3 regions of the Paenibacillus sp. PK4536 genome follow, and region 3 is predicted to be linked to each of the others. Evidence: predicted binding sites of a transcription regulator. Region 3 holds the regulator's gene; each other region holds the start of a gene.
The links. The regulator LexA, encoded in region 3, represses DNA repair genes until DNA is damaged. The targets are predictions, from matches to a motif close to CGAACATATGTTCG.
Positions count from the first base shown of each region.

Region 1: a site for LexA is predicted at 6,954-6,967, ahead of addB (helicase-exonuclease AddAB subunit AddB). Genes of this name have one in related genera too.
Region 2: a site for LexA is predicted at 2,390-2,403, ahead of recA (recombinase RecA). Genes of this name have one in related genera too.

Region 1 is NZ_CP126313.1:4,708,228-4,719,352, forward strand. It holds gene addA (helicase-exonuclease AddAB subunit AddA) at 1-3,264, opposite strand, end outside; gene addB (helicase-exonuclease AddAB subunit AddB) at 3,261-6,812, opposite strand; gene PO903_RS20910 (hypothetical protein) at 7,005-7,439, opposite strand; gene PO903_RS20915 (class I SAM-dependent rRNA methyltransferase) at 7,679-9,049, opposite strand; gene PO903_RS20920 (16S rRNA (uracil(1498)-N(3))-methyltransferase) at 9,096-9,884, opposite strand; gene PO903_RS20925 (site-2 protease family protein) at 10,034-10,717, opposite strand; gene prmA (50S ribosomal protein L11 methyltransferase) at 10,721-11,125, opposite strand, start outside.
Region 2 is NZ_CP126313.1:3,184,906-3,196,030, reverse strand. It holds gene PO903_RS14425 (regulatory protein RecX) at 337-1,104, opposite strand; gene recA (recombinase RecA) at 1,249-2,316, opposite strand; gene PO903_RS14415 (competence/damage-inducible protein A) at 2,634-3,905, opposite strand; gene pgsA (CDP-diacylglycerol--glycerol-3-phosphate 3-phosphatidyltransferase) at 4,076-4,663, opposite strand; gene PO903_RS14405 (YajQ family cyclic di-GMP-binding protein) at 4,792-5,280, opposite strand; gene PO903_RS14400 (helix-turn-helix domain-containing protein) at 5,409-6,464, opposite strand; gene PO903_RS14395 (DUF3388 domain-containing protein) at 6,501-7,268, opposite strand; gene ymfI (elongation factor P 5-aminopentanone reductase) at 7,591-8,319, opposite strand; gene yfmH (EF-P 5-aminopentanol modification-associated protein YfmH) at 8,364-9,647, opposite strand; gene yfmF (EF-P 5-aminopentanol modification-associated protein YfmF) at 9,650-10,933, opposite strand.
Region 3 is NZ_CP126313.1:4,110,511-4,121,635, forward strand. It holds gene nucF (5' nucleotidase NucF) at 1-92, opposite strand, end outside; gene rnz (ribonuclease Z) at 186-1,118, opposite strand; gene metH (methionine synthase) at 1,222-4,662, opposite strand; gene mtnD (acireductone dioxygenase) at 4,876-5,415, shown strand; gene PO903_RS18210 (HAD family hydrolase) at 5,506-6,300, opposite strand; gene PO903_RS18215 (hypothetical protein) at 6,400-6,921, opposite strand; gene PO903_RS18220 (DUF896 domain-containing protein) at 7,105-7,314, opposite strand; gene yneA (cell division suppressor protein YneA) at 7,524-8,084, opposite strand; gene lexA (transcriptional repressor LexA) at 8,351-8,977, shown strand; gene PO903_RS18235 (hypothetical protein) at 9,053-9,526, opposite strand; gene PO903_RS18240 (hypothetical protein) at 9,642-9,878, opposite strand; gene PO903_RS18245 (glycoside hydrolase family 127 protein) at 9,905-11,125, opposite strand, start outside.

The DNA.
Region 1 (11,125 bases), 600 kb from region 3:
ATACTGCCATGACAGTCTTTGTTCGACTTCTTTCGCGTTCACAGACGTATCAATATCTTCAACAGCGAGATCATGATTATTTTCAAAATCAGTCACAGGCTGTACCTGTTCCCCATCTGCAATCTGTTGCAAAGCAATCCACTTGGGATCATGTTCGCGCAAAGCTGTTATCGATTGCTCGGTATCTTCTGTTTTCGATTGTAATTGACGACTATCCAGAATGGTAATGCTCCACGGTGTTGGATCATCTGCCAAGCAAGCTGAATAAGGTCCTGCCGCAATTTCGTTACGCTCACGGAATACAGAAGCCGCACGATGGCGCATTAATGCTGGACCCACCCAATCAAGATACGTCCGGCTTTTGGCTAATACATAATCAGGCAGTTGCAAATGATCAGAGTTCTGAACCTGACTCCATGCCGAGATTTTTTTGTCGATATCTTTGACTGTTCCAATCATAATCAGTTTGTCCCGAGGACGAGTTAATGCTACATAAAGGACACGCATTTCTTCTGCTAATAACTCTGTGGCTGTACGACGACGAATCGCCAAATTCGGTAATGTTGGGTAACTCACACGTGTATCTTCATCTACAAATTTAGGGCCGAATCCTAATTCTTTATGCATCAAAAAAGAAGTATTTAAATCTTGCATATTGAACATTTTGGACATGCCTGCTAGAAACACAACTGGAAACTCTAGACCTTTACTTTTATGAATAGTCATAATTCGAATAGCATTTTCTTGACCATCGACCGAAGCTGTAGCTCCTAGATCACCATCTGTATCTTGCAGACGGCGAATAAAACGCATAAACCGAAATAGTCCTCGTGAAGATGTAGACACTTCAAATCGACGAGCACGATCATATAGTATTCGTAAATGATGTTGACGTTGCAATCCTCCAGGTAAACCAGCTAACCAGTCGAGATAACCTGTATCCCGGTAAATACGCCAGATCAGATCACCTAGTTCACCTTCTCGTGCTGCTAATCGCCATTGATTCAATTGTTCAAGAAAATGAAGTAATTTGTAACCCCATTCTTCCGGTTGTTCTTGCATATGTTCAGCCGCTAACATCATGGCTTGATAATACGAAGTGTCTTTGCCAAATAAGCGAATGGTCGCCAATTGATCTTCATTCAAACCAACAATCGGTGAACGCAGTACAGAAGCCAGTGGGATATCTTGTTGCGGATTATCAATTACAGCTAACAAAGATAGAATAATCTTTACTTCCACTGCTTCAAAAAATCCTTGATTCAGTTCGCTATATGCAGGGATACCTTCACGTTGCAATTCCTCTAATATGAGTGGTGCCCATGCTGCAGTTGAACGTAGTAAAATAACCATATCGCGATATTCAGCCGGACGTAAACTATCGACCGATTTATCATAAATCATCAATGGTTTGCCATCAGGCTCTACCATTTCACGTACTCGTACAGCAATCGCTTGTGCTTCTAAGCGAGCAGATTCCATTTCCGAGACTTCGCTATTGCCATATCCCTCACTATCATTACTGTCATCTGCATTGTTGTAGTCAGCACTTGCTCCACTTCCTGCACGATCAATAATCCAGCATTCTGGTGCATAGGCAGTTTCGTCACCCGGTGGATAAGTTGCACCGGCTACTAATTCTGCTCGCTCATCGTATTCGATTTCTGCTACTGTTTTATTCATAATCTGTCTAAAAATCATATTAACAGCATCGACAACTTGATGACGGCTACGGAAGTTACGAGAAAGATCGATTCGTCGTCCTTCTCCTTCCCAATCGTCTTGATACTTCTCATATTTATCTAAAAACAGCCCCGGTTCTGCCAGACGAAAACGATAAATACTTTGCTTCACATCACCAACCATAAAGCGATTCCCTACCATATCTCGTGAAATGAGCTGTACTAATTCTTCCTGTACAGAGTTAGTATCTTGATATTCATCGAGCATCACTTGATCAAATCGTTCACGATATTCCAAAGCAACTTGTGAAGGAATCACATGCTCAGGTGTAGAATCGGCATGACGTAATATATGAAGAGCGTAATGTTCTAGATCGGCAAAATCGACCCATCCTTTACGCTGTTTCTCCTGTTGATACTTTTGACTAAAACGAATCACTAATTCTGTTAATTCTTTCATCAATGGAAATGTTTCACGTAATTCTTGAGCAAATTCATCAGGAGTTCTACCGAAAAATAAATTTTTGATCTCAGCTAACGATTTTTTCGCATTTTCACGCAATTGTTTAACAGTTTCTTGTAATTGAGGATCGATTCCCTCTTTGCGTACTGCTTTTAATTTACCGAAAGCCGCGCTTTGGAAAACGGTATACAATTGCTCCCACGGCTGTACAGTCATTGCAGATTGAAGGGCATGAATCACTTCCAGATCATCTCGTAGACTATCTGCATAAGCTACAGGTCCCCCCGGCAATAATGCTGTATCTATCGCTTGATGTAGCACCCCTTGAATACCTTCTAATGTCAAAGCAATATCAGTCATAATATTCTGTACCCATGACGTATTTTGCAATGAAGACCCATCGGTTACATCGAATTCAGCCGCTGTTCGCTCTAACCAGTATTCAGGCCATGGATGACTACGTGCAAAATGATAAAGGCGCTCTACCAAAACCAAAGCGGCATCATCACTTCGCTCTCCACCGAACCAGTTCATTAAGCGGTAAAATTGCTTATTATCACGCTCTTCTTCTTCGGTATACTTTTCTTCAAATAGTTCAGTTAACAATTCTTCCCGCAAAATATCACATTCATTAGCAGTCGCTATCCGAAATCCCGGATCTAACGGAATCATCGAATAATAACATTGAATAATTTCTAAACAAAAAGAATGTAGCGTCGTGATCGATGCTTGGCTTAACAAAGCCAATTGTTGACGCAAATGATCATCTTCCGGGCGACGCAATACTTCTTTGTCCAGAGCAGCACGTATCCGTTGTCTCATTTCAGTTGCGGCTGCTTTGGTAAAGGTAGCCACTAACATCCGATCCACATCCATTGGATGAATAGGGTCGGTTACTTGACGAATAATACGCTCCACAAGAACAGCTGTTTTACCCGAACCTGCCGCTGCTGCAACCAGCATATTTCCACCGTCCAGAGAGATCGCTTTCCACTGATCATCGGTCCATGTACTCTGTTCAGGCTTAGGCATTTCATTTCTAACAGGCAATGGTTGATCATGGTCTGCGAATAAATGATCTAGTGATTCATTATTGTCGTTATCGTTGTTATGGATCATGAAGGTGAATCTCCTTTCTGGTAGTCATGACGGTTTTGTAAAAGTTCCCATGTTTCATTTTTGCCCGGTTTTTGCAGTAATTTATATTGATTATCTTTTAGCGTTTCATCGAATTGGCAGACTGATTTGTAATCACAGTAATCACATGCTTTTTCTTGCTCTATACGATAAGGTGTAATCTGTGTTGTACCGTCTGTAATCTGCGTCCCAATTTCTTGAGCCGTCTGACGCACATTACGAAGCAATTCTTGCCATTGCTCTCCTGTGGCTACTGCTGAACTGCTGTAAAATCCTCCATCTGCTTTGACAGCTACAGGAAGAATCGCAGAATATCCTTTATCCAGTTCTGTATCCATTTTGCCGATCACGTCACGGTCTGCAAGAAGTAATCCTTTCATTTTGAAACGCTTGAGCATTTCTTGTTCGGATTGTTGCATACTTAGCCCGTTCCCTGCTTGTAGCATCGGATTATGCACATGGAAATAAAGAGCACCTGCCGGTTGTGCCGATTGACCTAATTGTTGTTCTGCATGAGTTAGCAATACATCCAGATACGTCAGCATTTGCAAAGCAAGTCCGTAATAGACTTCATGCAATTTGAGATCGGTTTGACTGGATTTGTAATCAATAATCCGTAGCAATAATGTATCATCACCTTCAGCAACATCCACCCGATCAATTCGTCCTACAATCTCCATCGTACATCCATTTTCAAGGGTGAAACGAAGCGGTGGCCATTGTCCGTTCGGTCCAAATGCCAGCTCTAAATAAAGCGGCTCAAAATCTCCACGGCGTGCTTGCTCTCCCAACATAATCGAAGCACGGCTTACAATCTCACGCAATTTACGTGAAATATAATTGTATCGTTTGGAACTGGAAAGAATCTGTCCTTGCAGACGTGGGATATGCTTATCTACAGCTTCATAAGCGATCTCTACACACTCTTCACGAGTCAATTCTCCCCATGCCCGTCCTTGCTCTTTCAGTGTAGTGGCAAGATCGGTTAAGGAAGCATGGAATAACTGCCCAATATCAGGTGCTTTCAACCGATACTCTTGGCGTTCTCGCAATCGTAATCCACGGGAAGCAAAGTGAGCGAAAGGACAAGAAACAAACTGCTCCATACCTGATACACTGGTACGTAACGTCTGCCCGTATAAATGCCGACTGGTTTCCGTTTCTAATAATTCGCCTGTATTTCTATAAAATAAAGATTGAACTAACATACTGATCTGCGGTCGCCATGCTTCACGTGCTGTATACCAATTCAACACATGCCACCATGAATCTGCAATCGTTGTTCCACGACTCCATTCCCGTAACTGTGCTATTACATGTGGTAACGTTGTAGTTGGTGTAGTCACATATCGCAAAGATTCTATATCATTAGATTGAGCAGATAATGGAGTAGTAGCAACTTGTTCTTGTAAAAAAGGAAATAATTTATGCACATTCGTAATCACTTCAGAAGGCAAAAGTCCTTTATCTTCATCGTCTGTCAATGCATAACTAAGCCATAATTTGGAACTGGCTACCGTTAACGCATGATAGATCAAAAATTGCTCATTTAACAAAAGACGCTTACTACCTGGAGACAGCTCTAAGCCACCTTCCAACATATTCGTTCGTTCCGGTTCACTCAAAATACCACTGTCTGGAAATAGTGAAGGCACAATCCCTTCATTCATGCCCAAAACGAATGCATATTTGATATCCATCGGACGAGTACGATCCATAGAACCGATCAACACCTGATCAATCGCTGGAGGAACAATCCCTAGACGGATGCCGCTTAATCCTGTTTCCAGTAAGCCTGCAAAAGTTCCCAAATCTATAGCATCTTCTGCCATAATATCCACCATCTGATCCAGTAAATCGATAATTTCTCCATAGATCTGTATATGTTCACGCGCACGTAATGGATTGCCTTGCGCCGTAGCTGTGGTACTCATATGTTCCAAATGCATCGCAATCTGACAATCTTCCAATAGCTGATACAGAGCGATACACATTTCTTTGGCATGTTTTGCTTTTTTGATTCGTTTTTCAAATCGGTACAATGGTTCCACTACTAACTGACGTGCTTGTTGCATGCGTTGTCCTTCAGCTAATTCACGTTCGCTAATTTCTTTAACTTCATCCCCCGCTTCGAGTGAAAGGCTAGGAATACCTTTCCACGGATGTCCATCTGTCCAACGTGATCCATGAATCCCAGAAGCCAACACCACATTTTCCAAACGATCAATATCTTCTGTAGTGACACGTCCATCATCTGGAAGTAATAGCCCTGTCTTGATACAGCGGAATACATCTTCATACCGCCAAAAATATTGCACAATATCCAGTGCTGAACGTATAAACTCTGCTAAAGGATGTTGTAAAATGCTACGTTTCTGATCGAGAAAATAGGGAATTTCATAGTCTTGTAGTAGTGGTGCAATAATATGTTCATAATCTGCTAATTGACGTACAAAAACGCCCATCTCTTGCCAGCGTGCACCTTCTTCACGAGCCAAACGAATCATTTCGCGAAGCGCACTCTCCACTTCTGAACGACGATCAGGAGCAGCATACGTATGAATATCTTGACGTTCATTTACCTGCTTCACATACGGAGCTTGTTGCCAGCGGTGAGATGAACGATATGCATTTTCCAAATGAGCAAGCTGTGGACTGGATTGAAAACGAACAGGAACATCTATAGGATTCTCCGAAAGATTTTCAACATCTATAGTAAACGATTCATCAATCGCTGTAGCGTACTGCTTTAACTTGATATACGTTGTAGCAGTCTGATGGAAAAGCTCTAGCTCATGAGGAGGCTCACCATTATAAGGACGATCCAATGTTAACGCAATCGTGACAGAATTGGCTTTTTGCAATAAAGCTGTAATCACAGCATATTCTTGTGGAGTAAAGCTATGAAATCCATCTATCCAGATATCGATATTATGCAGCACCTGTGATTCTGGAATCGCCAAAGCCAGATCTGTTAACGTATTTTCCCCATCTACATATAACCCTTGCAGATTCTGTTCAAAATCTTCATAAATACGTTGTAGATCATGTAATTTATCAATTAACAACGGTGAGCGCGCCGAAGTGGATAAACGGTCACTATATTCCGTTAACTGTTCTAATGTAATCGTATGACGCTTAAATTCATTATATAATTCGCTTAATTTGCCGATAAAACCAAACTGATCGCTAGATGTACCAAACATCCGTAGTTGTGATTGATATCGCTGAATTAATCGATAAAGAAGCATTTTTTTACCTTCTTCACCGATCGGTGTTTTGGCACTTCCACCTACATCTTGAAGCACCCAATTAGCTAAGCGTCGAAAACCGTACGTTTGCACACGTACATTTCCTTTCGATTGATTAGAACGAACAAGTGCATATTGAGCTTGAAAAGAACCCTGTTCAGGAACCAGTAGCAATATAGGCGGTCCATCAGGTTGTTGTGTAATATTATCAATGATTCGCTTAGTGATGGTGGTCGTTTTGCCACTTCCAGAGCGACCTAATAAAAAATGCAATGGCATATGAGTTCACCCTTATTTATTATAGTATAGTCTTCACGATGCATAAAAATTGTTCTATTAGAGCGGTGCAATCGATGTTGACGTCGCAAAAACTCCTTTTTGTAGAACGCCGCACCTGGAAACTGCTAACCCGATAAGTAGCGAATATGTGTTCTATTTTATTATAAAAAAAGAATAGCCATCTGACAATGACTATTCGGCGTTGCTCTTGTTCGGATGTAGTTCTAACTCATAACGCTGACAAGCAATTTCAAACACATCATCATACGTAAACAGTATAAAATGACGCAGTTCCTTTAGCTCTTGCTTCTGCTGCGCTCGTTCCAAAAGTGGAGACTGACGATATTCCAACCAGTTCGACTTAATGTCCGATTGCCCTGGCGGTAGCTGATCACTATACAAATCGAGTTCTACCATATTAAAGTAGAACACCCCTTCAAAGCGAAGCGTGTACATGACAAAATCGTCTGACTCGCTTTTACTTGCTAGCGCACCATTAAACTCACCTGCTAACGTCATTCTGCGACCCAGTCCATAGTAAAGCTTATCCACATAGATCGCATCACGTCCATACAGATAACCGAGTGGCGTGATCACCGCTTCAATTTCACTTTTTTGCTCTGACAATGCAATTCCTCTTTCATGATCGATTTTATATTTATACATGATTTTTGTGAATGTGGATGTTGTAATTAAAATAAATGATTAATTATATATTTCAAAGCATATACAGTCTACTGTTTATTGTACTACAGAGACCCTAGATCAACAGCTAACATGTAAGAGGTAGCTTTAACATTCCAGAATCACGAATAGATTAGTCAAGTCATCTAGCAATTTTATAAACACTCTATTAAAATTACGATTTAAAACGTTTTACTACGTACTTCAAAGATAGCGAATTTCAAATAATGTCCTTCGTCTACACCCAAAATTTGCGGATGATCTTTACCTGCTGCACGCCATTCAATGAGACGTAATACTTTACCCGCATCTTTAGCTGCATCTTGAATCGTCTCCAAAAATAGATCAGGACGCATATGATACGAACAACTAGCAGTGACTAGATAACCACCTTCATTTACAAGCTTCATTCCGTGTAAATTAATATCTTTATATCCACGAACAGCACCAGCTACAGCACTTTTCGTTTTGGCAAAAGCAGGCGGGTCCAAAATAACAACATCCCATGAACGTCCACCAGAAGCAGTCATCGGTTTGGACGTATCTTGTTTGCTATCTGTGCTACTACGTAATTGACGCTCATCTAATCCTTTAGCATTACGGCGCAAATAATCAAAAGCATCATCCACTACAAATTCAACACGATCTTCAAATCCATTTAAACGTACATTTTCTTTGGCACTTTCGATTGCGTGTGCTGAGATATCAAGGCAAGTTACTTTTTTGGCTCCATAATGACAAGCATGTAGCGTAAAGCTTCCTGTATGTGAAAAGCACTCTAACACATTAGCTCCATCCCAATAAGGGAAATCGACAATTTTGCCATTACGATTCATAGGCTTATGCGTCATATGCCCATCTACTTCAACTTCAGTCAGTTCAATTCCACTACGATCTCCCCAACCTAACATCAGTGGAGCAATCGAAGCACGATTTTCACGCTGATCGAAGAAATAACCTGTTTTTTGACCTTCTACAATATCCACTTCAATCAATAGACCATTTTCTGTAACCGTTACATGTCGAGGACATTCTCCATATAACACACCGGTGACTTCTTCTAGCCCTTCTAATTTGCGTACAGATACATCGCTACGCTCATAGATACCTAATGGCTGCATAACTTGTACCAATGCATCAATAATCGATTGACGACAAGCATCCATACCTAACGTCAATAACTGGACAACCAATACTTCTCCAAAGCGATCTACGATTAAGCCAGGTAAAAAGTCTGCTTCACCGTAAACTAGACGATATGCATTTTCTGTAGGCAAAAAACGATGACGATGCTTGAGACAACGAGTGAAGCGCTCTACAAAAAAAGCAGTATCCATTTCTTCTAAAGGCTGATACGACACTACCCGCACTGTGATCTGAGAAGCTGGATTATAATATCCAGTTGCCAAAAAGCGCTTCTGATGCGTCAATACACTCACTAATTGCCCGGGAATAGGATCTCCTTCAACCGAAGCAATCTCATTTTGAAAAACCCACGGGTGAGCTTGTTCTAATCTTTTTTTACGCTTGGGTTGCAATATAACACTTGCCAATAGTATTCCACTCCTTCTTCATATACCTGTTTATTGTTTAAGCTCTTTATACGTTGTTAGCGCTCATTTCGCCTGTTTCATACATGATACAAGCCAGTGCTGTCATCGCAGCGGTCTCTGTACGTAAGATACGTCTTCCTAGACCTGTAGCTACTGCACCACTTGCTTCGGCTGCTGCTACTTCTTGCTCGCTGAATCCACCCTCAGGTCCGACAACAATCATGACACGAGTCACTTGATGAGAAGCATGATCATGATCTGCTGTTAACGATTGTGCAAAAGGTTGAACCACATCACGAAGTTGATGCCCGTTCTCTTTCTCATAACAAAAACAGATCAAATCGTAATCTGCAAATTGCTTCAATAATTGTTTCCACGATACAGGTGATTCGACCAGTGGAACACGACTACGATGACTTTGTTCTGCTGCTTCTTTAGCTATTTTGCTCCAACGCTGAATCCGTTTCACTTCTTTACGTTCATCATATTGAACAACTGTACGTTCAGACAAAAAGGGTAGAAAAGAAGATGCACCGATCTCTGTACATTTCTGAATCACACTTTCCATTTTGTCTGCCTTGGGCAAACTCTGAGCAATCGTCACAAATAGATTAGGCTCTCCATGCTGTTCTAATGTTTCTACGATCGACGCAGTAACTACGCCTTCGGCAAGTTCTGTAATTTCAACCAATACATCTAGAGATTGACCGTTACAAGCAATCACTTGATCGCCTACACGGGATCGCATCACTCGACTAATATGACGCGCATCTTCACCAGTAATACGCACTTCTTGTTCGTCAAACTGGTCTGCGGGTACAAAATATCGCTGCATACTTCATCCACTTTCTATGTGCATTTGATAACGTGCTAACTCAAGTTAATATCATACAACTTTTAAAGGGACAGGGCTAGGTGTAATGTATCGTTCACCTGCTTCTGTCCCTTATATTAACGAATGTATACTTGTGTAACTGTCTTGATCTATCCTCCGAAAATCACACCAGCGAATGTATAAAAGCTAGACGCTAAGTCTTGAGCAAATGTATACAACGGTGAAATAGTAACTGCACGTAGTGGCGGTAAAAAGACAACCAGTAAAAAGATCAACATTGCCCATTGTTCTACACGTTGTAACTTAGCACTAGCACGTCTTGGTAGCCAATCACTTAAAATACGGTAACCATCTAACGGAGGCAAAGGAATTAAGTTAAATACAAATAAGAAACAGTTCATCAATGCCATATACTGTACAAACATAAAGATTGCTTCATCAATCCGAGTATTGGCAAAAGAACCTACAATACCAAAATAATTTAAAGCATAATAAATGATGACTGTGATTAAAGCTAGTAATAAATTACTGATTGGCCCTGCCGCAGAGACAATAATCCCCATCAGACGTGGATTTTTGAAATTTTCACGGGTGACAGGTACAGGCTTCGCCCAACCAAAACCAGCAATCAATAACAAGATAATACCCAACAGATCAATATGCACCGCAGGATTAAGACTAACCCGTCCTAACAAGCGAGCAGTTGGATCGCCGAACTTATTGGCAAAATAAGCATGCGAAAATTCATGTACTGTAAATCCGATCACTAATGCCAATACGTAAAAAGGTAATACATCTAACCGTACAAATAATAAGTTGTTCAAAAAATCCATTACTTACCTCTTTCTCGCAACAAAGGCAATCCAATCTTCATCCCGATGTGCGCCTTCGATAATAAATCCGGCAGCTTCTAAAGCTTCACGAACAACATCTTCTTTATTTTTATAAATACCTGATGCGATATATACACCATCTGGTGTTAGTGCTTCATACACATCTTCAATAAATAACAAAATAATTTCAGCTAAAATATTAGCCACTACCACTTGCACAGGTAACGTTACATTCAGCTTGGTTGTTGCATCTGCTTTGAGCACAGATAACAGATCACTTTCAAATACAGTGATCTCTTGCTCTAATCCATTCAAATGTGTATTTTCTTTGGCACTGGATACAGCTACCGGATCAAGATCAAGGGCAAGCACGCTTTTTGCTCCTAATTTGATCGCTCCAATTGCCAG
Region 2 (11,125 bases), 930 kb from region 3:
TATTCCCTGGGAATTACATGTTCATTTGGTTAATCGATGATTCGTCCCTTATACATTTGTTCCATTGCTCATGCGGGTACATGTGCTAATTCCCTTTTCATAGGGAGATCAAACATTCTAAAATTCTTCAGAAATGTCTTGCTACAGAATTCATTACCCACTTCATCTAATCACCTGCCGGGAAAAGATGACGTAAAAATGACAATCTGCACAAGTACATTTTATTATTTGCCAAAAGACATTGTCAAGCAATTGCAGTAACCGTATTTAACGATGTCAAGTTTGTTACCCTAAATGACGCGGTTATTCGGTTTTATTATATTTGGATTTTAGTGGTTATTCCCAATCATCTTCTGGCTTTTGTTGAACAGCATCTAGGGCTTTCCTTACAATATCCGAAGAATATCCTCTTCTCATTAAAAAAGCCATCGTTTTTCTTTTTTTATCAAAAACTTCTCCCGAAGTCGATTTCCATTTTTTTTCTGCTAGTATTGTAGCACTTGCGATTTCATCATTAGGATCGATTTCTTCCAAAGCTTGCTCTATATTTTCTTTGTTTACACCTTTTTGGCGTAATTCTTGTCTAATCCATACTTTACCTTTTTTCTGGCTATTCACTCTTTGTTTGGCCCACTGTTGAGCATATAACTCATCATCGATTAATTTCTCTTGTTGTAATCGTACAAGAGTCGTCTCAATGATCTCAGGATGAATTTCTTTTTCTTTAAGCTTGCGTGCAATCTCTGTTCGAGTACGTGCTTTGCGACTCAAATAATTCAGTGCTTCTGCATAAGCCGTTTGACGTTCATTAGCGATCACAATATTTTCTAGTTCTTCTTTAGAAAAGGACATGCCTTTTAACAGCCGATACTTGATCATAACATCTTCATGCACCATAAGGTTCAACTCACCGAAGGTTAACTTATAATGATGCCTAGGCTTACGTAGAGGGGTTACAGCCGTAATCTCTACTTCACCCTCATCAGGGAACCCATCTAGACGCTCTCCTTCATCTGCATAGATATCCCATTCTTCATCAGCCTCAGGTTCAGAGGTAGTATTAGTATTGGACGGTTTTTTAGCATAACGACGATAATCAGCCATAATTGTTTCCTTTCGTCTATCTATATTTTAAATCAGTGTATAGTGATCAGATGAATCTTTTATTAAATATAAATAAAAAAGCGCCCTGAACGTATTTCACGTCCTGGGCGCTACAGGATTTAAGCATATATCATCTTAAAGTGATTATTCAGTTGCTTTAGAGAATAATTCTTGCTCTTCAAGACTTTCTTTTTCTTTTTCTTCAGCTGATGGTTCTTCAACCACTGTTGTTAAATTGCTAGATACACGAATTTTTTGTTCAATGATATCTGCAATGTGTGGATTTTCTTTCAAAAACTGCTTAGAGTTCTCGCGACCTTGACCCATACGCTCACCTTCGTAAGAGTACCAAGCACCACTTTTGTTAACAATATCGTGTTCTACACCAATATCGATCAAGCTACCTTCTTTGGAGATACCTTCTCCGTACATGATATCCACTTCAGCTTGTTTGAATGGAGGAGCCACTTTGTTTTTAACAACTTTGATACGTGTACGGTTACCGACAACATCGTTACCGTTTTTGATTGCTTCAATACGACGCACGTCTAGACGTACAGTAGAGTAGAATTTAAGTGCACGACCACCAGGAGTTGTCTCAGGGTTACCAAACATAACGCCAACTTTTTCACGAAGCTGATTGATAAAGATCGTGATTGTTTTGGATTTGCTGATTGCACCAGACAATTTACGCAATGCTTGAGACATCAAACGTGCTTGCAAACCAACGTGAGAGTCACCCATTTCGCCTTCGATCTCTGCTTTTGGTACCAATGCTGCTACAGAATCGATAACGATAATATCTACAGCGCCACTACGTACAAGAGCTTCCGCGATCTCTAGACCTTGCTCACCTGTATCTGGTTGAGATAATAATAGCTCATCAATATTAACACCCAAGTTTTTAGCATATTGAGGATCCAAAGCATGCTCTGCATCGATAAATGCTGCTTGTCCTCCAGCTTTTTGAACTTCAGCAATAGCATGAAGTGCTACTGTTGTTTTACCTGAAGATTCTGGTCCGTATATTTCGATAATACGTCCTCTTGGCATACCGCCTGTTCCCAAAGCAATATCCAAAGCAATAGATCCACTAGGAATAACTTCAACTTGCATATGAGTGGATTCTCCAAGTTTCATAACCGAACCTTTACCAAATTGCTTCTCTATTTGACGAAGCGCCATATCTAACGCTGCACGACGATCTGACAATAAACTCACGTCCCTCTTCTTCTTATTTATACTCTAATTATACTACTTTTTTTCTCATTTGCCAAGCTTTTTTCGAACATATATTCGTCTTTTTGGCATGAAATCATTACTTAATTACATTTATTGGTAATAAATAATGATTTCAAATAGATGCATGTATTGCTTGATTTTGGGTCTATAAACATAAAAAAAACCGCAACAAATAAATTTGCTGCGGTTCTTCCGTCTACGGTTATTTTAGCATAACAGACGTAGGAATTGCAATAAGCTTCATAGGCTCTTGTACGTCTGATGCAGGTTGTTTTATTTAAAGTGTACTATTTTACAGATTCCTTCTGAAGTTCACTTAAACGAAGCCACAAACGGTACAGGATACTTTTGGCAGCCCGAACACGGATCGATTCACGATTACCACGGATATTCAATTCAAATACCTGTGTAGGTTGATTGCGTTCTGCTAGCCCTACATATACCAAACCTACAGGTTTGCGTTCCGAAGAACCTGGACCCGCTACACCGGTAATCGATACAGCAAAGTCTGTATCTAATGTTTTTCTAGCTTCATCCGCTAGCACTTCTGCTACTTCTGGGCTAACTGCTCCTGGAGCATTCTCGCCTTCTAGTAACTCATGAGGGACATTTAGCATTTTTTCTTTCATTTCATTGGAATAGCAGACGACTCCACCCAGAAATACATTTCCGCTTCCCGGAATAAGAGTTAGATTTTGCATCAGTAGACCCCCTGTGCAACTTTCTGCTGCAGTTAGGGTTAACTTCATACCTGTCATCATTAATAAAATTTGTTCTTCTATACTTATATTTTGATCAGCATACATATGATTAGGCAAACGATCACGAATCTGAGCTTCCATATTTTTCAGCTTGGTCATCGCTTCTTTTTCTGTAGCTGCTTTGGTGGTCAGACGAATAGTCACTTCTGCTTCTTTGGCATAAGGTGCAATCGTAGGATCACTCTGAGCACTGATCAGATCAATTAATGCATCTTCAAGAGCAGATTCACCAATACCTGCAAATTTAAGCATTTTTGAATAAATAGGATGTTCATCTGTGAGCACATGCTCAAGAAGCCAAGGTTTCGCTTCATTTTCAAACATCGGTTGTAATTCTTTGGGAGGTCCTGGTAGAACGATATAATATTTCTCTTTATCTTCAATCGCAATTCCTACAGCCAATCCTGTAGAATTAGCAAGCACATGACTGTTTTCAATCACAAGAGCTTGGCGACGATTATTTTCAGTCATTGTAATGTCTCTGCCTTCAAAAAAGCTAGCGACTTTCTCCATAGAAGCTGGATCAATATAGATTGATCTTCCTAAAACTTCAGCTAATGCATCTTTGGTCAGATCATCTTGAGTAGGTCCAATTCCGCCCGAAAATAAAATAACATCTGCGCGACTGCTTGCAAGTTCAATCGCTTGTTTGAGTCGATTTAAGTTATCTCCTACTACAGTCTGATAATAAACATCTATTCCCATATAGGATAATTGTTGAGATAAATATCTGGCATTCGTATTAGTGATCTGACCTAGTAATAGTTCTGTACCTACTGCGATAATTTCTGCTTTCATTACAAGTGCCTCCTTATTATTAGGGTTGCTCTGTGATGTAAATGCTTCGAAATGAATACAAAGTACTGTGACTATGGCAAAAGTAAGCGGCAATAGAGAAAACCCTATCGCCGCTTACACTATATTACTTGTTATATCACCTATTTTCTGATGAACAGAAACAGGTTATTTTAACTGGAAAAATGAAGTAACGATTTATTTTTGACAAAATAATCAATACCGGAATAGATTGTGATTAGTGTAGCTGCCCAGATCATAATCTCCGCAAATGGAATACCTAGTAAAGCAAATGGGAAATTATTGATCATTAAAGCAGAGATCGCTATAATTTGTGTAATCGTTTTGGCTTTGCCCCAATTACTAGCTGCAACGACTTTGCCATCCAATAATGCGATTTGACGAAGTCCTGTTACTGCAAATTCACGGCTAATGATAATCACAACCATCCATGCTTCACATTTACCAAGAGCCACCAATGAGATCAATGCCGCAGATACCAATAATTTATCAGCCAAAGGATCAAGTAACTTCCCTAGATTGGTGACTAAATTACGACTACGTGCAATATGTCCATCAATGCCATCTGTACTTGCTGCAATAATAAAGATCAAAGCCGCAATAAGATCGTTGTAACTAACCTCAAAAGATGCTCCAATTTTTAAAAGCCCTTCTCCAAACGAAAAATTAACGAGCAGGAACAACATCATCACCGGTACTAAGAAAATACGGGTAAGCGTTATGCGGTTAGGTAAATTCATTGTGTATCCTCCTTACTGCATCTATTTTCAACAGCGAACCAATGATATGTAATTGCTCCCGCCTGCATCTTTTGTTTCATCTTTTTACTGCCTCCATCAATTCGATCACAACCATGGTGATACCTGATTTATTTCATATTCGTGAATTGAAGATCCACAGTAAGGTCTGCTTTGCGAAGCAATTGGATTACTGCTTGCAAATCATCTCTATTCTTTCCGGTAACCCGAATCTGATCGCCTTGAATCTGACTTTTCACTTTCAATTTTGCATCACGGATTAACGTATTGATTTTTTTGGAGTTTTCTTGATCAATACCTTGTTTTAATTTGAGTCGTTGACGAACCGTTCCCATCGACGCAGACTCTATTGTTCCATAGTCTATATTTTTGATAGGCAATCCTCTTTTGAGCATTTTGGATTGCAAAATATCAATCAAAGCACCTAACTTATAATCATCATCAGAAACCACAACTAATGTTTCCTTTTCTAACGTTAGAGTACTTTTACTTCCTTTAAAATCAAAACGACTTGCTAATTCTTTCTCTGTTTGCGTAATCGCATTTGTCATCTCTTGCATATCCATTTTCGAGACAATATCGAATGAACTCTCTGCCATGTGATTTCCCCCTTTTAGGTAAAATTATAGAATATATGTTGTTACAAGTCTAATGGCACAAAAAGGACATCCTTAATCTGCTGTCTAATGGCAGCTTGAAGGTATGTCCTTTTTTGTGTGACTAACCATTAATTTCCGCTTGTCTCTGTAGTCGTCGATTCATCTGTTGTCGCATCTGTAGAAGAATCTGTCGATGTACCCGTAGAATCCGTAGTTTCTGTAGCCGGAGCTTCTTTCACTAATTTCAAAACAATACGTGAAGTTGCTTTACCATCTGTGATCGGTTGTCCATTGATTGTAATATCGGTAGCTGGAGAATTACCAGACTTGATATATAATCCTGTATCCGCTAGATCGTAAGAAAGGTCTTGTCCACTTTCCGTATTATTGAAAAATAAACGTTCTCCGCTAGAATCTGCTGATTTGTATACTTCAAGCCAACTTTGACCCGTTGCTTTGATACTTACTTTAAGCGGTGTCGTACCTGTGTAATTCACATTAAAAATAGTGTTTCTGCCTTCTTTACCTGCTTGTGTAATCACAGGTTGAGAAGCTGTATCTGTAGTCGTTGTAGGATCTGTAGCTTCTTCATCCGTACCCGTTGCTTCAGGTGTAGATTGTTCTTGATCTGTACCTGCTCCAGTCGGTGGTGTTGTCGTTGTACTTTCTGGAGTTGTTGGCGTTGTTGTTTCCGGTTTAGTTGTTGCCTGTGGTGTCGTGGTCGTTGGTTGTGTTGTCTCTTGTTGTTGACCTTTGTTATTTGTTGCCACTTCAGGAGCACCGTTATCTGTACGCACTACGAAAATGTAGACCAATACGACGATCAATAATGGGAATATCCACATCAATGTTGTTGATAACCATTTACCGCTTCGTCCCGATCCTGAAGATGTTCTTCTTGCCGCTCGCCTTTGTTGCACTACCGGTTCCATCACTGCTTCTGTTTCGGTCTCTGGAACATCGTCTTGATGCTCTTGTAACAACTCATCCGCACTAAGACCTACCGCTTCCGCATACGTTTTAATAAATGCACGTACATAAAAACTGCCTGGAAGTACTTTAAAATCTCCTGCTTCAATAGCTTCCAAATAGCGTTTACGTATTTTGGTCATTTCTTGCACATCATCAAGTGATAAACCTTTCGCAAGGCGGGCATCCCTTAACTGCCGACCTAGATCTGACATACTATTACCTCCTGGTTATAATGTTTTTGACTTTTTTTATATATCATCCGCATAACTTTCCGTGAATGTATCATAGACGATCTCTTCTCCCGGATTGTTGCGCAATTCAATAATAATGTTGAAATCACTGTACTCATAATCAGATTCCCGCACAAAAATATCGGGATGTTCGATCACTTTGGTACTTGGCATCGCCATGATATCTTGAAGCAATTGGTGATGACGTTCATTGGAACGAATCGTACTCACAATCCCATCGATAATAAAGATGTTGTTTGGATTGTTCTCCTCTTCAGATAATTGACTACGTACCGTTTGTCTAAGCAAAGTCGAAGATACAAATGTCCACCGTTTCATCGCACATACGCTACCTGCGATAATCGACTCTGTTTTGCCAACACGTGGCATTCCACGTAAACCGATAATCTGATTGCCTTCACGCTTAAATATTTCACCAAGGAAATCAACCAACAAGCCCAGTTCATCTCTTGTAAAACGGAATGTCTTCTTGTCATCCGAATCACGCTCAATATAACGTCCATGACGTACAGCTAGAATATCAACAAGCTTGGGTTGACGTAAAGCCGTCACTGTAATATTGCTCACTTTAGCGAGCATATCGCCAAGCAAACGAATCTTCTCATCATCATCTGTCTCTAATAGCATACCACGGGTCTTACCCTCTACACCATTAATGGTCAAAATGTTAACATTCAGCATACCCAATAAAGACGCCACATCTCCCAATAGACCAGGACGATTTTTATGTATCCTGTACTCCAAATACCACTGTTTTAGTTCCACGTTCACCTCTAACCTTTCTATCGCATGAATACTTTATAGCTCGAATCCTATGTCGATGGATCAAACATTTATTTTTACAACGGTGCTACTATATAGTCATCAAAGCAGATAGTCTGTACGAACTCCGACCCTTTTCTGCTGTTCAATGCAAAGTCATTAACACGTTAATGATATATAAAATAAAATAGAAAGGCAAGAAGCAGACAGTAACAACTTCGTCATCACTCAAACTACACGATTATATCATGATATGAATAGGAGCTTCTATATCTAAATATAGAAGCTCCTTCATCGTATTAAATATCTTACGTCCTTAACAACCTCAAGTCAAAAATCCACCATTCGGGCTGACTACTTGTCCCGTCATATATCCCGATTCAGGCAACGCCAAAAAGTAAACCATCGAAGCAATTTCATCTGGTTCAGCAATTCGTCCTGCTGGAATCTCTTCTTCCAACGATTCAATTTCCGAAGGTTCCAGATGAGCAATCATCTCTGTACGCACTACACCCGGCGCGATCGCATTCACAGTCACACCAGAGGGCGCTAGCTCTTTGGCTAACGCTTTGGTAAAAGCATTGATTCCACCTTTACTTGCTGAATACAACACTTCACAAGAAGCGCCTGTGATCCCCCAGATACTCGACACATTAATAATACGTCCATACCGTTGATGGATCATATGCGGCATAAAAGCTTGAGTACAAAGAAAAACGCTTTTGAGATTGGTAGCAATCACATCATCGAAATCTTGTTCTGTCATATCAGTCAACATTCCATAATGAGCGATACCTGCATTATTTACCAGAATATCAGGCAACATGTCATGCTGTTCCAACTTCTCACGCATCCGCTTAATCTGTTCCATACTGCGTAAATCTGCTGCAATAGTCAGTACTTTCACACCGTAATCCAGACAGACACGAGCTACATCATTCGCTTCTTCATGCGAACTACGATAGTGAACAGCGACATTCATTCCAGCCATCGCAAACCGTTTGGCTGTCGCAGCCCCTATCCCTTTACTTGCCCCTGTAACCAAGACGGTCATTTGTGAAAAAGGCTTGCTACTTGCTGCTACAGATGGGGACTGATTCACGGACTAACAACCACCGAGACAGCTAGCTGATCCCAGTTCATATGTTCACGCAAACGAGCATTTACATCTTCAACCGTTAATGATTCGTAGATAGGAAGAATATCAAAGAAGTCACTATCACGGAAACGATTACGTGTAAATTCATGTGCAATACTTTCTGGAGAATTTAACATTCGCAAGTATCCACCGATTTTTTTACGTAAAGCTCGATCAAATGCATCTTGACTAAAGCCAGTAGCAACCACTTTATTAATCTCTTCTTGCAGACGTTTGACAAGTAGCTTAGGATCACGGGTATCTCCACCCATCATCGAATAGCCATATTCGGTTGTACTGCTATAATCACTTCCGAAATCATCTGAAATCAATTCTTCGTCATACAAAGTCTGGTACAACTGCGTACTGTTTCCTAGCAATAGATCGAGCATCAGCTTGGTTGTTAATGTACGACGTTGTAGAGCTTCACCTGTAAGACCATTTTTGACTTCTTTTAGACCTAGTAGACATTTAGGCTCTGATACAGGCAAGCGAACTTCGTGCCATGCTTCTCCTACAGCTACAGGTTCTTCTTCAAAGAAACGACTGATTGCACCTTGTGGTTGATAATCTTTCGCTTTTTGATTCGAACGTACTTGCTCCATAACTGTAGCAGGATCAACTCCACCTACTACGAATAGCATCATATTCGAAGGATGATAAAACGTGTTGTAACACTCGTACAATGTATCTTTAGTTATCGTACTAATCGATTCAATCGTACCTGCAATATCGATGCGTAATGGATTTTTTTGATACATAGCTTCAAGCAATCCATAATACACACGCCAGTCTGCATTATCTTGATACATTTGAATTTCTTGACCGATAATACCTTTTTCTTTATCTACATTTTCTTTGGTAAAATAAGGATTCTGTACATAATTCAACAATGTTTCTAGATTATCTTCAATCTGTTCTGTTGCTGAAAATAAATATACAGTCTGCTCAAAGCTAGTAAATGCGTTAGCAGAAGCTCCTTTAACTGAAAATTTAGAAAATACATCCACACCATCAGGTTCTTCAAACATTTTATGCTCCAAAAAGTGAGCAATACCATCAGGTACTTTAACTTCTTCTTGTCCTTCTACTTGGAAATGATTATCTACAGAGCCATATTTGGTTGCAAATGTAGCATATGTTTTTTGAAATCCTTCTTTGGGAAGCACATATACTTGTAGTCCGTTATCCATTGTTTCGAAATATAATGTTTCTTGTAAACGCTCATAGCGGATGCTTTCCATAATTATGCCTCCTTCTGTTCTGTCGTAAGGAAATAAATCGTATCCAGTGTCAAAACACTTGCCGCAGTCTGGATCTGCTCTTTTGTAACCGATTCTACTTCAGACAACAATTGCTCTACCGGACGATCTTTATCTGCAAAACGTCCATTGAAATCATAACCGATCATTTGATAAGCAGAATCACGAGATTCTAACAAATCGTTGCGAATCATTGCTTTGGTCTGACTGATCTCTGATTCACTGATTTCACCAGCTTGCAGAATAGCCAATTGTTCTTTGATAATATTTAGTGCTTTATCAAAGTTCTGTATTTCAATACCTGATTGGATCGTAGTAATTCCTTTGTAAGGATCAAATCGTGAACCGACATAGTACGCTAGACTTTCTTTTTCACGTACATTGGTAAACAATTTGGAATGAGGGAATCCACCAAGAATACCGTTTGCTACCCATGCAGATGCATAACGGTTATCTCCATAAGTAATCGGTGTGCGTAATCCCATGTTCAGTTTACCTTGACTGATTTCCATTTTTTCAACAATATGTTTAACTTCTGCACCAGCAGAACGTGGAATAGATATTTTGTAAGCATGTAAGGTATTGGTTTTGCGAGCAAATTGACTACTTACAAGCTCTAGAACCTCATCTAACGTAGTATCGCCTACCACATACAGATCCATCGTGCTATTTTCAAGCCATTGCTGGTAGCGTTCATAGACGTTAGCACCGTTCAATTGATCTAGATCACTAAGTTGACCCAGTGCATTTAAGCGGTAAGGCTCATCTTTACACATTTCTTGAATACAACGTTCAGCTGCATAACGAATTTTGTCATTCACTACAGACTCTAAGCGTTTACGAACATTCTCACGCTCAGCAGTCACATATTTTTCACGGAATGCATTATTTTCAAGCACAGGATTAGTCACTGCATCGCCTAAAAACGAAATACTTTGTTTTAACAGCGACTCATCTGCGGATACAAACGAATCATTGATCGTATCCATACGGAATTGCACCATTTGATAATCGCCTTTTTTATATACGTCAAATCCAAAGCCTGCACCATACATATTTTCTAAAGCTTCACGAAATTGTGTTGTTTCTGGATACTTGGCTGTTCCTCTACGCAAAATAAAAGGAATCAAAGCTGTAGGAGTAACTGTATCTTCTGCAAGGGGGGTTCCCATATAAAGTGAAACGGCAAATGTTTTGAATCGTGTCGTTGGCATTACATGTACACGTATTCCATTCACTTCACCGCGTTCGAATCCGGTCTTATTCAACGTCAAAACTCCTTTATCAAGCCAATTTGGTGATACTCTAACTCTACTTATTTTATACTAATCGAAATACAAGAAGCAAACGAGATGACAGGTATTTCGTTATAGCGCTATATGAGTCAAAGTATTCAAAAAAGCCATTGGGTTTCTTTCACCCCTCCATCTGTGATAAAATTTAGTCTCTGATGAAGGAAT
Region 3 (11,125 bases):
TCTATCCAAGCACTTGCTCCTTCGATCACGGTATCACCATGATACAATGTACCATCCAGATCAATTAGCAATCCTTTACGATTTGTTGTCATATAGACACCCTTTCTATCACTCACAATCTTCATTGTAAAAAAAGTTGCGGCATAAGGCAAACGGTATCCTTATATTGCCGCAACAAAAATACTTCAAACCGACTTAGAAGTGATCGGAAATAGTACATGTTCTTCTGCTAACAAAGTATTTTCAAACACACTTTTGGCTTCTTGAAGCAAAGGCTCAAGTTGCTCACGATCTTTATAACGGGAGCTGAAATGAGTCAAAATCAATTCGTGTGCATTCGCTTCTTTAGCTGCATGTGCCGCTTGTAATGTAGTACTATGATAATAATTATGAGCAGTTTCTTCCATATCTTGCAAGAAAGTAGCTTCATGCACCAATACATCTGCATCTTGCGCCAGCAGACTTACATTAGGACAAGGTCTTGTGTCTCCTAGAATCGTAATTATTTTTCCTTTTTTCGGTTTTCCTACGACTTGATGAGAGTGTAATGTTTGTCCATCTGCTAACTGGATACTACCTCCGTTTTTCAACTGCCCGTAGAGAGGTCCTGGCTTAATCCCATGATGTTTTAATATTTCAAAATTCAATTGTCCCGGGCGATCTTTTTCAATAATACGATACCCGTAACTATCAATACGATGCTCTAATAATGCAGACTCTACGCGAAACATTTCGTCTTCAAAGACTACGCCGCCTTCGTGTTCCACAATATTCAACTCATATTCAATACGTGATTGACTGAGTTCGAGTGTGGTACGAATATATCGTTCTAATCCTACAGGACCATACACTGTCAGCGGAGTCACTCCTCCTTGATAAGCACGACTGGATAATAATCCCGGAAGACCGAATAAATGATCACCATGTAAATGAGTAATAAAAATCTTTTCTAATTTACTTAATTTGAGTAAAGAACGTAATACTTGATGCTGAGTACCTTCTCCACAATCAAATAACCATAAGGCACGGCGTTCTTCATACATTCGCAATCCAATAGAGGTCACATTACGCTGAAGTGTAGGGACCCCTGCATTGGTTCCCAAAAAATACAATTCCATCTCTCTCTACCTTCCTTCTGTGTTCGCCAAGTTCCGTAACAAAAATCCCCCGATGGGTCGGAGGATTCTGCAATAATAACAGATGATACAACTCAATCTATAGTTACGCCTTATCGACATTAAAATAACGAGCTTGTGGATGGCTGAATACCATCGCTGATACTGAAGCTTCTGGCTCCATCATAAATCCTTCGGTTAATTCAACACCGATATCTTCAGGTTTTAATAAAGCAAATAAAGGACCTTGATCTTCCAAATCAGGGCAAGCAGGATAACCAAATGATACCCGAATCCCTTGATAACGTGCGCCTAAGCGTTGCTTCATCGTCATGGTGGCTGGATCAGAGAATCCCCAACTATCACGCATCATATGATGAACACGTTCTGCAAGTCCTTCTGCGGTCTCTAGAGCTACAGCCTGAAGAACATGGGAACGTAGATAATCGCCTTTGTCTTTCCACTCTGAAGCAAGTGCACTAATCCCCTGACCGGCAGTGACTACCATAAATCCTACATAATCCATCATACCACTTTCTACAGACTTCAAAAAGTCAGCGAGACAGAGATAAGGCTCGACTTGTTGGCGAGGGAAAGTAAATGTATGCAAGATTCGGCTGTGATCTTCTGGATCATAGACGATGACATCATTTCCACTGGATTGAGCAGGGAAAAAGCGATACATACCGTGAGCCTGAATAATATGCTCGGTCAATGCTTTTTGCAATATTTCGTCTACTACCGATTTGAGCTGTACTGCTTTCGGATCTTCCTTCGCTAACAATTGCTCTACAGAACCTTTAAGCCCTAAATGATGTCCTAGAAGCATCTGCATATTCACATACGGCAAAATATGACCAAGCGGATAATTACGCAATACATGACGATCTAGATCAGGCGGAATATAGATCTGTACATTAGGATCAATATCTGATTTTACCGCACGAGTCAGTACAGGTAATGGCGCAACTTCTACCGCTACTGCTGTATCAATCTCATTTTCAGCGGCAACTTCAGCTTCGATCACTGCCCGTTTTTCAGGATTCATCAGACGGTTGGCTATATCAAGACCATCCATTGCATCTTTGGCGTATAATACCAATCCATCATATTCAGGTCGTATACGGTTTTTGGTAAATTTACGAGTTAAGGCAGCTCCACCGACTAGAATCGGAATCGCAATACCTGCACTTCGCAGATCTTGAGCTGTGGTGATCATTTGTTGAGCTGATTTGACCAATAGCCCTGATAGCCCGATAGCATCTGCTTTTTCATTACGGTATGCTTCGATAATACGTTCAGGTGGTACTTTAATGCCTAGATTAATAATTTTATAACCATTATTGGATAAAATGATCTCTACTAAATTTTTACCGATATCATGTACATCGCCTTTAACAGTTGCCAGCAAAATCTTACCTTTTACAGACGATTCATTTTTCTCCATAAATTGTTCCAGATAAGCAACAGATGCTTTCATCACTTCAGCACTTTGCAACACTTCAGCTACAATCAGTTCATTGTTATTAAACAATCGTCCGACTTCTTCCATACCAGCCATAAGCGGACCATTAATAACTTCTAGCGAGGAATACTTTTGAAGTGCCTTTTCCAAATCTGGAAGTAAGCCTTCTTTGGTTCCTTCAACTACATAAGAAGCCAATCGTTCTTCAACAGTAAGATTAGAATCGAGAACTTTCTTTTCTACCTTCTTATTCCGAAAAGCAGCAACAAATTCAGCCAGTGTTGCATCATTGGTGTTGTAAAGTAATTCTTCTGCAAGATGACGCTCATGATCAGGAATAGAAGCATATCGCTCTAATTTCTCCGTATTCACAATCGCATAGTCTAATCCTGCTTTGGTACATTCATATAAAAATACAGAGTTCAGTACTTCCCGTCCTGCTTCAGGTAATCCGAACGATATATTACTGATACCTAGAATCGTATGACAGCCTGGAACCTGTTGCTTAATTAAGCGAATCCCATCAATCGTTTCTTTAGCAGAGCCGATATATTGTTCGTCTCCTGTACCCACTGGAAAAACAAGCGGATCAAAAATCAAATCTTCTGTTTTGAGCCCATATTTATTAACAAGCAATTGTTGTGAACGCTTAGCTACTTCTAATTTATCTTGCGCGGTTATTGCCTGTCCTCGTTCGTCAATTGTACCTACCACTACAGCAGCGCCGTATTTATGAATCAGTGGTGTGACATCTTCGAACTTTTCTTCACCATCTTCTAAATTGATCGAATTGATAATCGCTTTACCTTGCGAATAACGAAGAGCAATATCAATCACCGCAACATCGGTTGTATCGATCATTAATGGAGCTTTTACTTTTTTGACAACCAAATCTAAAAATTTCTCCATATCATAGGTTTCATCTCGATCGGGATCCTGTACACAAATATCTATCACTTGTGCACCATTTTTAACTTGAGCACGAGCAATCTCAGAAGCTTCTTCGTATTTGCCTTCTACAATCAGTCGTTTGAACTTACGTGACCCCAGCACATTGGTACGCTCACCAACCATATAAGGACGATTATCTTGTTCAATATAAACAGGTTCGATTCCAGATAAAGCAGGCGGATGTGTGCCGATCATAGGACGAGGTGGATACTGGGATAATAATTCATCCATCACTCGAATATGTTCTGGTGTTGTTCCGCAACAGCCACCTGCGATATTGAGCCAACCTTGTTCAGCAAAAGCTGCCATTTTGCGCCCTAGTGATTCTGGAGATTCATGATAATTCCCATTTTCATCCGGCAAACCTGCATTAGGATAACAACTTACTGCGGCTCCTGCCATTTCAGATAAAGAACGAATATGATCACGCATAAATTCAGGCCCTGTCGCGCAATTTAGACCTACTGAAATCGGATTCAAATGTTCTAAAGAAATATAAAAAGATTCTATGTTCTGTCCGGCAAGTGTCGTACCCATGGGCTCAATTGTACCGGATATCATTAGAGGGAGATGAATACCGGTCTGTTCAAACGCATTACGGATACCGATACTCCCTGCTTTCACGTTCAATGTATCTTGCGAGGTTTCTAATAGAAGTACATCTGAACCGCCTTCTATCAAAGCAACAGCCTGTTCCTGATAACTATCCACCAGCTCATCAAAAGTCACTCCGCCAGTAACCGATAATGTTTTGGTAGTGGGTCCCATAGCGCCTACAACATAGCGTGGGCGTTCAGCAGTGCTGTATTTATCAACAGCAGCTTTGGCAAGCTTTACTGCTGCTAGATTCAATTCTCGTGCTTGATCCTGAATATCATATTCAGCTAAAACGACTGATGTTGCACCAAATGTATTCGTTTCGATCAAATCTGCACCTGCAGCTAAATATTGTTCATGGATTTCTTGAATAACATCGGGACGTGTTAAAACCAATATTTCATTACAACCGTCCAGATCATCGCTCCCAAAATCATCAGCTGTTAAATCTCTTTGTTGAATCATAGTACCCATAGCGCCATCCAAAATCAGAATACGCTGTTCAAGTCTTTCTTGTAGGTCAGGCTTCTTCATCTATTCGATCCTCCCCGCAAAACGTTAGGCTTTAGTTTAACAGAAACCTTTTAACTAGAAAAGAATCTTATTTGTCATGTATCGATATATTATGCTTATAATGAGAGGGACCAACTTTATCTACACACAGGATGAAGTTTCTATGAAAGTATCGACAAAAAATGCTTTTTCTTTTATAATACAACATAAAAACATTGAAAGAAGGGTAATCCGATGGCTGAAATCAGAATTAGAAATACCAACGAACGAATTGCTGGAGATGACAAGGTTCTGGAGTTTTTGAACAAACATGAAGTGGTATATGAAAAATGGGATGCTTCCAAATTAGCTCCTGAATTGCAAGATAACTTCACTTTAACAGATGAGCAAAAACAAGCGGTTTTGGATACGTATGCTGAAGAAATCAAAGACCTTTCAGCACGTCGTGGTTACCGTACTTGGGACGTGATTACATTATCTGAGTCTACACCTGATCTTGAAGCGAAGTTAGCTAAATTCGAAGAGATTCATACACATACAGAAGATGAAATTCGTGCGATCGTATCGGGGAACGGTATTTTTATTATCAAAAGCCCTGAGCATGGATATTTCGATGTTGAGTTAGAACCAGGCGATGTTATTTCTGTACCTGAGAATACACCTCACTTCTTTACACTTGTTGACAATCGTAAAATTGTAGCTGTTCGTTTGTTTGTCGAAACAGACGGTTGGATTGCTGTTCCGTTTGAAGATAGCTCTTTCCAAAAAGCATAAGTATACACATACAAAATCCCTTACCGCTTTGATCGGGTAAGGGATTTTTGTGATGTGTTTGATACTATTAGTACGTAACCGATCAGTCTATTACACCAACTGAGCTGTAATCTGATGGATCTCAGTTAAGCTTTTAATTTCATAATCAGGCTTGATCTCACTATCATTGACTTTACCATTACGATTCACCCAGACAGACTTAATACCTGCTGCAAGTGCGCCTTTGATATCTGTAGTAAGCTTATCCCCGATCATCAGTGCATGATCAGGTTGTACTCCCAACAAACCAAGCGCATGCTCAAAGATCTCAGCATTCGGTTTCCCTTTGCCAAATGCACCCGATACAACCACCTGATCAAAATAAGGAGCTAATTTGGGCACACCGTCTAACTTTTCTTGTTGCAAAGCAGGGCAACCGTTGGTCAGTAACAATAGCTTCACTTTACCTTGTAATTCATCCAAAATCTGAAATGTTTCTTCGTAGATATGAGGACGGTTACGTCGTTCTTGAACGAATCGATCAGACAGTTGTAGTGCCAAAGCTTCATCTTCGATCCCCATTGCACTTAGACCGTTACGCCATGATTCTTTGCGATAAGTCGGTGCAATTGCTTGCAATTGACGGAATTCTGGTTGTTCACCTGCGGAAAATTGAGCCCACAAGCCTTCAAACGGATTAATTCCTATCCATTGTGTAAATGGAAAAGTCTCATAGGATTCATAAAGTGCTCTTGCTTCTCTACGTACAGCTTCTTCCAAAGCGATAGGATCTACCCCTGTCGCTTCCTGAGCCACACGACAAGTCTCTGCAAAAGCTTCTTCTATACTGCGTTCATCCCATAATAACGTATCATCTAGATCAAACAACACGGCTTCAATACTCACTGCCTGTACCTCCTCAACGATAATGATTACTTTGACTATACTAGAACTAGATGGCTTGCTCAGATATAGATGCTATATGCCAATCATTCTCCAAAAAGCTTACGCTTTTTCTTGAATCGTAATTTTGTGTTGTGCTGCAAATGTACGCAAATGCTCGCTCATTGCATCTGTATCATAACGGTTTAGAGTACGAGAGAATACCCAGCTTCCACCTTTGGAGCTATGTTCAATAACAACATATCCTTTTTGAAGACGGATACTTTTCACTTGAGATGAAGAAATCAGACGATCACGATTAAATTTGGTTGTAATCAGTGAATCTCTACCAATTTTCAAGTACGGTTTGCGGAAATAAAGCATAACACCCAGTAAGATATACAATGCGACAGTAATGATAAAGATCGCACTAAATCCATCAGCTGTTGGATACATAATACCCATAACAGCATAAATAATTCCCAATATCACTAGAGCAGCTGGAAAAACAATATTTCTTCCTTTATATGCCGTATATTCGGAAATACTGGTTTTGCCACCGATAGAAGTCTGACCTTGTTTTCTACGTGTAGCATTGACTTGCTTTGAGTTACGTCGAACTTGCCTTTCCCAGGAACGGGACATACTTTGTTTCCCCCTAATAGATAATGTAAGCCTTACAATAAAAGCAGAAGACTTCCTTCTATCTTATCATGCCAGAACAAGCCCCAAATTTCTATAGCAAAATAGGATGCTCTGTTCCAGATCGGCTAGAGCACCCTTACTATCGTTCATTTTTCTTTTGTAGATTGAAGCTATTATATGTTCTTATTTCTGACTATTTTTGGTGTTATCCGATGGTTCAGTATCTTCTACAAATTCAATTGTATCTAATTGTTGACGGAAATTACTACGAATATTATTCAAATAAACAGCACGTAATTCATCACGCTCTATCGTTTCTTCTGCTGTAAGACCTGAACTTTTCTTTTTGCGAGCTAATTCATTGATGCGTGTAATCAGTGTATCGATATCCATAATTAACCTCCATGTGATCGGTGTGCTTTTTGCCCCACTAACTTTGACATGTAAAAAAAAGCTTGTCAAGATCTATAGATCTCAACAAACTTTGACGATATTGATCGTTCGATCACAATATTCATAAACGGATGACGTTATCCCATACACAAACTACCTGCGATACATGTATCCATAAGTCATGTATATATTAAGTTTAGTATAGTGTATTAATCGTAAGGAATAACCAACACATCTCCTGCTTGGATTTCGCTTGAATCCAATTGATTCTCACTACGAATCTGAGCAATATAATCTCGTGTATCTGTCTGTACAGATTTGTATTCTTTCGCAATACTCCATAGACTGTCCCCTGCATGTACCACTACTTTTTGTGTAGGGCCTTCTACTTTGTCTGCAACTACGAAATTATGAATAACTCCACCGTATAACAATACGCCTGCAAAAACAAAACATACCATCAAACGTCCGCCTGATTTCCATTTTACTTTTTGCGCTGTGCTTTGGATAAGATGAAGTGTTTTTTGACGTAACGTCTTTTTGCCTTTTGGTTGAATCGGCTTACGGATCTTCTGTACGGTAGGTACGTAAGTCCATTCATCCACAACTACATCTTTGTCCGCTCGTGTAGCATGAATAGCTTCTTGTTGTGCTTGTTTTTCCGAATAACCTGTTGATGTATGATGTATATCTGATCCTGATGTATCAATCTGTTGTTCATCCTCTTCAGACTGATTGTGGATGCTACGATATGTAGTATATTTTAACATTGTCATCACGCTCCAAACATTTGTTCTTGTTTTCTCAAATTCACTATAACACGAACATATGTTTTACTCAATAGTTTTTTACGAACTTTCGTTCGTGTTTTTTATCGCAACTTTTGGACTATAGATAATGCTATTTAGATGATGAATAGACTACGAAAATAAGCAAATAACAAATAAATATACAAATTTTAGAACTTATGTTTGTACGAACGGTAGTTCTATGTTATAATTTTGCCAAACGTTACTAGCATTGGGGTTGATAAGGTATGTCAAAAGTTTCAAGTCGCCAACAGGCCATTTTGGAATTTATCCGAAATGAAGTCAAACTTAAAGGTTACCCGCCATCTGTACGTGAAATTGGTGAAGCTGTAGGTCTTGCTTCTAGTTCTACTGTACATGGTCATCTGGATCGTTTGGAGAAAAAAGGACTGATTCGACGCGACCCGACCAAACCTCGTGCCATCGAGTTGTTGGGTCAAGAAGAGTCTGAAAGTAATATTCTTTTCGCTCAAACGGTATCTCGTGTTCCTATTATTGGAAAAGTAACCGCCGGTGTTCCGATTACAGCTACAGAACATATTGAAGATTACTTCCCTCTACCACAGAATTTTACAGGTGAAGGACAAGTATTTATGCTTTCTGTAGTTGGAGACAGTATGATTGAAGCAGGGATTTATAATGGTGATTACGTGATCGTACGTCAACAACAAACCGCTGATAATGGCGATATTGTTGTCGCTATGACAGAAGACGATGAAGCAACGGTCAAAACTTTTTACAAAGAAAAAGACCATATTCGTCTACAACCTGAAAATCCTATGTATCAGCCACTACGTCTGACGCATGTTACGATTTTGGGTAAAGTTGTAGGTTTGTTCCGTAATCTGCACTAAATCATATGTATCATAAGAAAAGACCACTATCTTAATCGGTAGTGGTCTTTTTTGTAGTTTATTACTATTACATATTTATTGTATATATTTCCATAGAGCCGTTTTAATAACATCTTCAGCTTCGATCTCACTAAAAGGAACATCTACTTCTTTTCCATTCTGCTCCATTTTATACATCCACACAGGATGATCGATTGGATTTAAATATAATGATTCTACAGCAAGTTGAGGTTTTCCTGGATTGTGTGAGCAACTATATTCTATATAAGCTTCTCCATGATAGTGCTCAGTCAGATTTTTTTTCACGGCATTGATCGTAATAACAACGAGAGCGATTGTAATGACTAATTGAGTTCCATCTTTTTTTTGAACACTACAATCTTCTTTGAAATTTTCTTGGATCTCTTCTAAAATCGTAGAAAACTTCATCCATAAATCTTCGCAGTGTTCCAAAAAATGTTCGTGGATTTCTAAAGAATAGGTATGAGCTTTTTCCTTCTCTACTTTCTCTTCTCGCGCACGTATTGCCGCAGACTCAATCCAACCCATAACCTCACCTCTCTCATAAGTTAAATTACCCTTTCATCATAACCTAATCTGAGAGAATGAATACCTTTTATTTCCTCTTACTATTATATTTTTCCAACTAATATCTTGTTCTACCTTATCCAAAAAGCTTAGTATCCATTAATTTAGCTAATAATGCTTTGAAATCTTTACTTTCTGCTTTTTCTGCTAATTGAGATTCTAATATATTGAATTTTTCTGCTACAAAATAAGCATTCAAAAATACGCTCAGATGATCTTTGGCAATCGCTTCTGCATTCTCTTTATCTGATGAATAACTTGAAATCACAGTGTATGCAAATTTTTGGGGATCAATTTTCATTTTGGATTTCATTGTGTATTCTCCTTTCTGAATGTTTATTAAGCTTTATTAAGCCATACACGCATTTCGCCTATTTGTCGGTTCGCCCAGCAGTAATAAGGAATTAGACGTAACGCTGTAGACTTATACGTTTGAGGAGCTTTAGAAGCATATAATACATCTTCCCACTCTGGTTCTATATTTCTTTTTCGAGCTTCTACTTTAATCGTGCCTACTCCACCTAATAATTGTTCATCAAATTCATACTCATATGTCTGATCTTGCGTTAACTGAACCAAATGCAAATGCTCTCCATTATCAACCTCTTCTGCACAATATATAAATGGCCCTCGACCTATAGCAACTTTGCCTATATCCGCCCGTACTAATGGATGAGCGGTATATTCTTTAATCTCCATCGGTAACTTCAATTCTAGCTTGTCATTACTATGCCAGATTCGATCAATGTGTATATATCCGTTGATGGGGTCTGCATCTATAGGATTACCATTTAACAATAAAGAATAATGTTCAGCCCAGTATGGCAATCTAATGGCTAATGTAAACGAAGTGGATTGCTTCATCTGTGTGACTATAGAAACATCACCTTCCCATGGCAAATTAGTAATTTGCTCCAATTGCACAGGATGATCATTGATCTCTAACTCTGTTGTATGGGTCATAAATAAATGAGTGTATATCGTATTTGTGTCTGCTTGAACAGTATAAATATATTTGTGAAGTGATGTTAATAAGCGAGCTAGATTCGGCGGACAACAAGCACAACCGAACCATTCTGGTCTTGTAAATTTCACATGACTTTTCCCCGGATCATGACGGCTACTTTCTGGATGCACTTCTAGCGGATTGACATAAAAGAAATGCTTACCATCCAGTGCCATACCACCAATAGCAGTATTGTATAAGGCACGTTCTAGCACATCTGCATATTCAGATCTCGCTTCATTTTTGAGCATATTAAAGGCAAAAAAGATTAATCCGATCGAAGCACAAGTCTCACAATACATCGTATCATTAGGTAAATCATAATCGAGTGTAAATGCTTCTCCATCTACTGTTGATCCTATTCCTCCTGTAATATACATGCGCTTGTTGATTATATTTTTCCAAAGACGACGACAAGCTTCTAACATCGCGTTATCCCCTGCTAATAAAGCAACATCTGCCATAGCAGTACACATATAGACTAATCTTACGGCATGACCTTCTGCGGTCTGCTGTTCTAAAATCGGTTGATGTGCTTGATAGTACTCCAAAGG